DNA from 2 places in the Bacillus sp. AK124 genome. Region 2 is predicted to be linked to the other one. Evidence: predicted binding sites of a transcription regulator. Region 2 holds the regulator's gene; the other holds the start of a gene.

Region 1 (4,429 bases), 120 kb from region 2:
TGTGTCCAGGGTAGTCAAGCTCGTCCTCGATTCGTTTTCGAATATCACGCGCCAAACGATGGGCTTCAAGATCGTTGATTGAGTCAGGTTTGACCATGATCCGCACCTCTCGTCCCGCTTGTATCGCGAATGATTTTTCAACACCTTCGTACGATTCAGAGATTTCTTCCAGCTTTTCAAGCCTGCGAATATAGTTTTCGAGCGTTTCGCTTCTTGCGCCTGGTCTTGCGGCGGACAGCGCATCGGCTGCGGCCACGAGCACGGCGATGATGGAAGTCGGCTCCTGATCTCCGTGGTGAGATGCGATACTGTTGATGACAACTGGATGCTCTTTATACTTAGTGGCCAGTTCCACACCGATTTCAACGTGGCTTCCTTCCACCTCATGGTCAATCGCTTTCCCGATATCATGAAGAAGTCCTGCCCTTTTTGCGAGCGTCACGTCTTCCCCGAGCTCTGAAGCCATCAGGCCTGTCAGAAACGCCACTTCCATTGAATGTTTCAGTACATTCTGTCCGTAGCTCGTTCTGAACTTCAAGCGGCCGAGGATTTTGATTAAATCGGGATGAAGACCGTGAACTCCAACTTCAAACGTCGTCTGTTCACCCATTTCGCGGATGTAATCATCCACTTCACGGCGGGATTTCTCAACCATTTCTTCGATTCTGGCAGGATGAATGCGGCCATCCTGAACGAGTTTATCAAGAGCGATCCTGGCTGTTTCACGCCTGATCGGATCAAATCCTGAAAGGATAACGGCTTCCGGCGTATCGTCGATGATCAGATCGATCCCCGTCAATGTTTCCAATGTACGGATATTACGTCCTTCACGTCCGATAATGCGGCCTTTCATCTCATCATTTGGAAGGTTGACAACTGAAACAGTCGTCTCGGCCACATGATCTGCCGCACAGCGCTGTAAAGCCAATGAAAGAATATTTTTCGCTTTTTTATCAGCCTCTTCTTTCGCTCGATTTTCACTTTCTTTCGTCATGATCGCGATGTCATGGGAAAGCTCGTTTTCAACCCGTTCCAGAATGATTTGCTTCGCTTCATCTCGCGTCAGACTTGAAATACGCTCCAACTCTGACTGCTGCATACGAATCATTTCATCCACTTTGCTTTCCATCTCTTCAATATGTTGTTGTCGTTCATTCAGAGAATGATCTTTCTTCTCCAACATCGCTTCCCGTTTATCTAATGATTCATCTTTTCGGTCAAGGTTCTCTTCCTTTTGAAGTAAACGGTTTTCTTGTTTTTGAAGCTCATTTCGTCTTTCACGAACTTCTTGTTCAGCTTCTATCCGAAGCGTATGAATCTCGTCCTTTGCTTCAAGAAGGGCTTCTTTTTTCAACGCTTCAGCATCCCGCTTTGCGTCTCCAAGAATTTGTTCGGCTGCATTTCGCGCACCTGAAATTTTTGCTTCGGCAATGATTTTACGAACATAGTAGCCAACAACTAAACAGAATAGGCTCAGCAAAATGGAGATGAGAATTGCTAAAGGATTCATAACTTTCACCTCCTCTTGCTATGAACTTGTCTTGCTAAAAGTAAGTGTCGGCATGTACATTGTACTTCTTCTCAACATACAGAACCTTCACAGGGAGTGAAGCGGCTTCACAGCCCTTGTCAAGTTTAAATGTTTATCAATCATGTTAAGAAAAACAAGTGATACAATTTCATTGTAATTGTGTGGGAAATACTTGTCAAGCTTACGGTCTTAACGTTTCCGGATTAAACGCCTTTTCAAACGGCGCGGATGAAGGAGATGGACAAAGGAGCTGCGTCTGAATGCGCAGATGAAAGGAAAAGGCTGCCGATCGGGCCGGCAGCCTTTCACATGTTTCATGATTAAAATTCAAGTTCTTCTTGAGCTTGGGCCTCGTCTTCCTGAGCAGGAGCAACGCCTCCAGTGTCCAAACCGTAGTGCTCCCGGATCTGCTCTTGAATCATCAAAAGGATGTCCTTGTTTTCTTTCAGGAACTGTTTGGCATTTTCACGGCCTTGTCCAAGACGTTCCTCCTGATAAGAGTACCATGCACCGCTCTTCTGAACGATGTCAAGCTCTGTTCCGAGATCGATGATTTCCCCTTCTTTTGAAATCCCTTCCCCGTACATAATGTCCACTTCGGCAGTCCGGAATGGAGGGGCCACTTTGTTTTTCACGACTTTGATTTTCGTCTTGTTCCCCATGACATCGTTGCCTTGTTTCAGCTGCTCTGCGCGGCGCACTTCAAGGCGGACAGAAGAGTAGAATTTCAGCGCTCTTCCGCCTGGCGTCGTCTCAGGATTTCCAAACATGACGCCGACTTTTTCACGAATCTGGTTAATAAAGATCGCGATGGTCTTCGATTTATTGATCGCTCCGGAAAGCTTACGAAGCGCTTGAGACATCAGTCTGGCCTGCAAACCGACGTGGGAATCCCCCATATCTCCTTCGATTTCAGCTTTCGGCACAAGCGCTGCCACAGAGTCGATGACAACGATATCCACCGCTCCGCTTCTGACAAGAGCTTCGGCGATTTCAAGCGCCTGCTCGCCCGTATCAGGCTGTGACAGCAAAAGCTCATCAATGTTGACGCCCAGCTTTTGTGCATAGACGGGGTCGAGCGCGTGCTCGGCGTCGATAAACGCCGCCTGTCCGCCCTGCTGCTGAACTTCGGCAATCGCATGAAGCGCCACCGTCGTTTTACCGGAGCTTTCAGGCCCGTATACTTCAATAATCCGGCCGCGCGGGTATCCGCCCACTCCAAGAGCCGTGTCGAGCGCTAAAGAACCGCTCGGAACTGTTGAAATTCTCGTTTCAGTTTGTTCGCCGAGTTTCATAATCGAACCTTTACCAAACTGCTTTTCTATTTGTTTAAGCGCCATATCTAAGGCTGCCTGACGATCACTCATTCTATTTTCCTCCTTTATCACTTCCGCTATATCTACTATACCTTGTTTGCGCGGATTTGCCAAGAAAAAAGCGAACGCATATTCGATTTTTTTAAGAGGGAAAAATCGATCTCCTAAAATGGAATGACTTTTTTCATAAGAAAGATATACCGAAAATCCGGTTTCCGCTTATTTTTCCATCATTTTCAGCAACAGATGGCAGCCGTATTTGGCAGAACGCTTTCGCACCGCAGACCTGGATCCGGCGAACTGAAATTCGAACGCTTCTTCAGCCTGGTCCTTCACGGAGATGCCGATAAACACCTTTCCTGCCGGATGGCCTTCTTGCGTATTCGGCCCGGCTACTCCAGTAAAGCTGATGCCGATATCGCTTCCTGTTTTGACTCTGATGCCTGCGGCGAGCTCTTTTGCGCATTGCGCGCTGACCGCACCGTAGCGCTGCAGCGTGTCTTCAGCAACGCCGGCCGCTGAAACTTTCAATTCGTTTGTGTAGCAGACGGCACCGCCTTTGAAATATTCGGAAGCGCCGCTCATTTCCGTCAGCCAGGTGGAAAAAAGCCCGCCTGTAAAGCTTTCCGCAGCGGCCAAGGTCATTCCCTTGCTCCTGCATGCTTTCGCAAGCTCTTCTGCAAGAGATGTATCATCATACCCGTAAAAGAACTCTCCGACCCGCTCCAGGATGAGGTCTTCCGTTTCTTTTAACAAGCGGTTTGTCTCCTTCGGATCCGCATGCTTTGCCGTGAGCCTGAGCGTGACTTCCCCGTCGGCCGCAAGCGGGGCGATTGTCGGATTAGTCTGCGCATCGATGAGATCTTCCAAATCGGTTTCAAGCTGGGATTCTCCGATGCCGAAGAACCGCAGCACCCTTGACACGATCTTTTCCTTCGAGCCGAGCTTTTCCAAAATCAGCGGCTTCGCTTCGTTTTCAAACATCGGCTCCAGCTCTTTCGGAGGTCCCGGCAAGAGCATATAAAAGCGCGATTCATGCTCAAGCAGCATTCCCGGAGCCATCCCGAAGCGGTTCGGCAGAACATCGGATCCTTCGAGGATCAACGCCTGTTTGCGGTTGTTCGGCGACATCTCCCGGTTCGTTTTTCTGAAGTAATCCTGAATCGATTCGAAGGCTTCATCGTCGAGCTTAAGAGGGCGCCCGACAACTTCAGCGATCGTTTCTTTTGTCAAATCGTCTTTCGTCGGTCCGAGGCCTCCCGAAAAAATGATGAAGTCAGACCTTTTCTGAGCTGTCTGAATGACTTGTTTAAGGCGTTCAGGGTTATCTCCCACCGCCGTGTGATAAAAGACGTTAATGCCGATTTCGGCCAAATGCCTGCTGATAAACTGAGCATTTGTATTAGCGATTTGTCCGAGCAGAAGCTCAGAACCGACAGCGATAATTTCCGCTTTTCTTTCCAACTTCATTGTTTCCACTTCCCCACGTTTAGTTCGATGTTTTTAAAGCATCCCAGTTTTTAGCGAAATAATCCCATCCTGATACGACTGTGAAAAAGACAGCCACCCATAAAGCAAGCGA
Region 2 (4,429 bases):
GCCGTCTTCAACATAAAGCACTTCCCAATTCATCGCTTCAAAACGCTGCTTCACATTTTCAGAGAATGAGCGGTTTAATTCACCGTCAAGCGAAATATCATTTGAATCATAAAGCACGATGAGACGGCCGAGTTTCAAATGTCCCGCAAGCGAAGCCGCTTCCGATGAAATTCCCTCCATCAAGTCTCCGTCACCGCAAATGCTGTATGTATAATGATCAACGACGCGATAGTCGTCACGGTTGTAAGTTTCCGCAAGGTGACGTTCAGCAAGCGCCATTCCGACAGCCATTCCGATTCCTTGGCCAAGCGGGCCTGTCGTCGCATCTACACCAGGAGTATGTCCGAATTCCGGATGTCCAGGCGTTTTGCTTCCCCATTGGCGGAAATTCTTGAGGTCTTCAATTGAAACGTCATACCCGCTTAAGTGAAGCATGCTGTACAGAAGCATTGATCCGTGTCCGGCGGACAGCACAAAACGGTCCCTGTTAAACCAATTCGGATTTTCAGGGCTGACATTCATCATTTTTGTCCAAAGCGCATAAGCCATCGGAGCAGTCCCCATCGGCATGCCGGGGTGACCGGATTTAGCTTTTTCAATCGCGTCTATGGAGAGTGTTCGTATTGTTGCGACAGATTTTAATTCAATCGTTTTCATTATGATCCCCTTCCTGTATGGACTCTACTTTCTTATCATAAATCTACCCATCGGTTTTCACAACCATTTCAGCTCAAAAGCAGTGAAAAATGACGAATCTTTGCCTTCATTTTAAATTGTAGTATATACAAAAAGGGAATACGATATCGGCGTATTCCCCAAATTAATGCAATCGGCGGTTTCTTTTTTCCTGTTTGAGCTTTTCAGGCGTCACATCATTACCTTCAGGATCAACAATCGTCACAGTTTTCAACGTGTTTTTCATAGACGCGCGGACGCCTTGAAGATATTCCTGGCGAAGCTTCTGCTGTTCTGCTTTTTCTTCGTCTGTTAAAGATCCGCTCTTTGCTTTTTTGGCAAGCTCGTTAATTCTGGCTATTTTTTCATTAGAAATCATAAGATACTCCTTTGATTCGGTATATATCCATCATACTACTAAATCCGCTTTCGTTTGACAACAGATTAGTCTGCAAGGCCGTCCTTATACTCCTGGTAGCGGCGGTGAACGGTTGCTTTTGAAATGCTGTATCCGAACCCTCTCAACACGGCTGCAATCTCCGCAAACGTCAGCTTGTTCTCCCTGAGCCTGACGATTTCTGAAAGAGGCGCTTCGATCCGCTCTCTCCCGCCGCCTTCATTGCGGTGTTTCAGATTCCTCTCCGGGCGGTAGCCGTTTTCGACCGCCTTCTTCATTCCCCGCTTAATTTTCAGGTTATGTATTTTCCGCTGGTATTCTTCGACAATGCCGACAATCTCCAAAACCATCGAATCCGCTTCGGAAAGCTCAAGTTTTCCCCGGTGAGCCAGCGTGTAGATTTGAACGCCTTCTTTATATAAACAGTGAAGAAGGGCAATTTTGGCATTCCCTCTTCCAAGTCGCGTATCATCCTGTATTAAAACTGCGTCAATGTCTGATGTTTTGATTTCCTCGAGCAGATCGAAGACGCCGTCGCGGTCCATCTCATATCCGCTCGCCTGTTCGGAAATGACGTTCACGACGTTCATCCCGTGCTCGGCGGCAAGCGACTGGAGCTCTTCAGCCTGCCGTTTTAATGAGGTTTCCTGCTGCTCCTTCGCAGTGCTTACCCTGGTGTAAATAATCGCATTCATGGAAATCCCCTCAATCATTTATTCTACAACTGCAAGCTGATATTGATCGGAGTGCTGTTTGGCTACCGGCAGGACCAAAACATCGCCCGGTTTAATAACGGAGGTCGGCAGATTGTTTTTATCGGCGACCCATTCGATGAATTTTTGTTTGTCAGCGGGTTTTCCGCCTTTGATCCGGTCGGCCAGCTCCCACAATGTATCGCCTTCCTGCACTTCTATTTTAACATATTGCTTTCTTTCTTCGATTTTACCGGCAAAAGACACAAACAGAATACAGCAGCTGATCACAGCAGTAAACAGACTGACAAAAATCAATGATTCTCTTTTCATATCCATCACCCCAGAATGTTTGTTCGGTTTTATGATTTCAGTATACATACGAACAAATGTTTCTGTCAATCGTTTTTTTCGAACCTATGTTTGTACTCAAAGGAAAAACATGCTATAATCTAGCTAAAATCGACGTTTTGAGGTGCAAAAAATGACGAAGCTATCAAAAAGACAACTTGATATTTTGCGTTTCATTAAAGAAGAAGTGAAACGCAAAGGCTATCCGCCTTCCGTCAGGGAGATCGGAGAAGCGGTCGGCCTGGCGTCAAGTTCAACGGTACACGGCCACTTGGCAAGGCTTGAAACGAAGGGATTGATCAGAAGGGATCCGACGAAGCCGAGAGCGATCGAAATTCTCGATACAGAGGAAGAAATTCACATTCCAAAAAACCAGGTTGTCAATGTCCCGGTCATCGGAAAGGTGACGGCCGGTACGCCGATTACCGCAGTCGAAAACATTGAGGAATACTTTCCGCTTCCAGACCGCCTGGCGCCGCCGGATGAGCATGTCTTTATGCTGGAGATCATGGGCGAAAGCATGATCGATGCCGGAATTCTTGATCAGGATTATGTGATAGTCAAACAGCAGAACACCGCAAACAACGGAGATATCGTCGTTGCGATGACCGAAGACGACGAAGCGACTGTTAAGCGGTTTTTCAAGGAAGAAACCCATATCCGCCTTCAGCCGGAAAACCCGACGATGGAACCGATCATCCTCCAGAATGTGACGATTCTCGGAAAAGTCATTGGCGTATTCCGCACGGTTCATTAAAAAACGGACTCATCAGCAAAACCGCCGGTCGGCGGTTTTTTTTCGCACGAAAAAACAGGCTCACATCCATACGGAAATGAAGGATGCGAGCCTGAAACAGAGGGATTGATCATATGCTTACATTACCATTATCCCCCAAACAAGTTTTCCTGTCAACAAAAATGTTTCCTTGAGGAAACATTTATCGTTGTCTCCCTTTTATCGAACGATAAACAAAATTCTCGTCCCGTCAGCGTAATCGCTCAGCCTGTTCCCGACCCAGGAGCCGGCTCCGCGGTTATCCGATGAGCTGACATATCTGACCGACGCTCCTTTTCCCCCTTCTTCACACATGGCCATCGGCCATTCGTCACGGTCAAAGCCCGGCTTAGTCGGAATCCCCTTTAATGATTCCTGACGGCGCTTATCCGCTCCAGATCTTTCAATTGTGCAGACATCTGAATGGCCCGCTTTGATCGCATCGCTTATATGAGCACCTGTTTCAGGATAGCGCGATGCCGGAAAATACAATACGTCATCATACCTTGCAGCGCCTTCGGCATGCTGAGGAGAATATGCAGCCCCTCCCGAAAGCCCAAGCAGCACCAATGCGGAAAACAGCAGATGAACCGCCCATTTTTTGATCATGACAAAAACAACCTCCTCTTGTATATGCTGGTGTCACTAACAGATTAAGAGAGAATTGTTTTTGCTTTTCGGGCTCTTTGTGAAAAAGACGTTTAGATTGTGTAAATAAACGTAAGTTAAATGCTCGGGTCATACCCGTGAAAAACTGCATGTACTTTTTGCGTCCGCTCTAAACGTATACACGGCTGCCGTAAGGAAACATGCGGCTGCCGGATATGCAAATTTTTTCATCGTTGTATTTTTTAAAAATGATTCATTCACACAACAAAAAAACAGGCGGAAAATCCGCCTGTTTATACGGCAACTTCAAATGTCAGCTTGTCGCCGTGCTTATAGTCAATTAATTTAAAATCATCGATTGTAAAGTCATAAAAGTTTTTGATGTCCGGGTTGATCCACAGCTTCGGCGCTTCATATTGCTCGCGTTTCATCTGAATGTTTAAATTATCGATGTGACGGGTATAGATGTGACAGTCGCCGATATTGAAGATGTATTCGCCCAGCTCATAACCGAGGACTTGGGCGATCATGCGCTGCAAGACGTTATATTGGAACACATTGAACGGGTTGCCAAGCGCCATGTCATTGCTTCTCGCTCTTACTTCCAAAGAGAGCTTTCCTTCTTTCACATACCATTGCGTCTCATAGACGCAGGGCGTCAAGGCCATGCCGTCCAAGTCATCGGGATTCCACAGCATGGTCAAATGCCTGCGTGAAGACGGATTATGCTTTAACTGATGGAGCAAATAATCCACTTGATCGGCTTTCTGCCCGTTAACCGTTCTGTTTTTCTTCGCTAATTGATAGCCGTAGGCTGCTCCGATTGTGCCGTCTTCAAGCCGCCATTGATCCCAAATATGAACCCCCATATCGTTCAAAACTTGAACATCATTGGATTTCAGCTGCCAGATCCAAAGCAGCTCTTTGATG

What was found. Region 2 encodes LexA, which represses DNA repair genes until DNA is damaged. Its sites were predicted from a motif close to CGAACATATGTTCG; they were not measured.
Region 1: the regulator LexA is predicted to act here: its motif matches at 2,970-2,983, upstream of recA (recombinase RecA).

The regions. Positions count from the first base shown of each region.
Region 1 covers NZ_CP096378.1:2,449,260-2,453,688, forward strand. Annotated here, with positions in the region: gene rny (ribonuclease Y) at 1-1,510, opposite strand, end outside; gene recA (recombinase RecA) at 1,852-2,898, opposite strand; gene M1E06_RS12270 (competence/damage-inducible protein A) at 3,067-4,317, opposite strand; gene pgsA (CDP-diacylglycerol--glycerol-3-phosphate 3-phosphatidyltransferase) at 4,337-4,429, opposite strand, start outside.
Region 2 covers NZ_CP096378.1:2,325,181-2,329,609, forward strand. Annotated here, with positions in the region: gene tkt (transketolase) at 1-657, opposite strand, end outside; gene M1E06_RS11555 (DUF896 domain-containing protein) at 821-1,054, opposite strand; gene M1E06_RS11560 (YneB family resolvase-like protein) at 1,120-1,767, opposite strand; gene yneA (cell division suppressor protein YneA) at 1,786-2,097, opposite strand; gene lexA (transcriptional repressor LexA) at 2,249-2,872, shown strand; gene M1E06_RS11575 (NucA/NucB deoxyribonuclease domain-containing protein) at 3,071-3,499, opposite strand; gene M1E06_RS11580 (thymidylate synthase) at 3,793-4,429, opposite strand, start outside.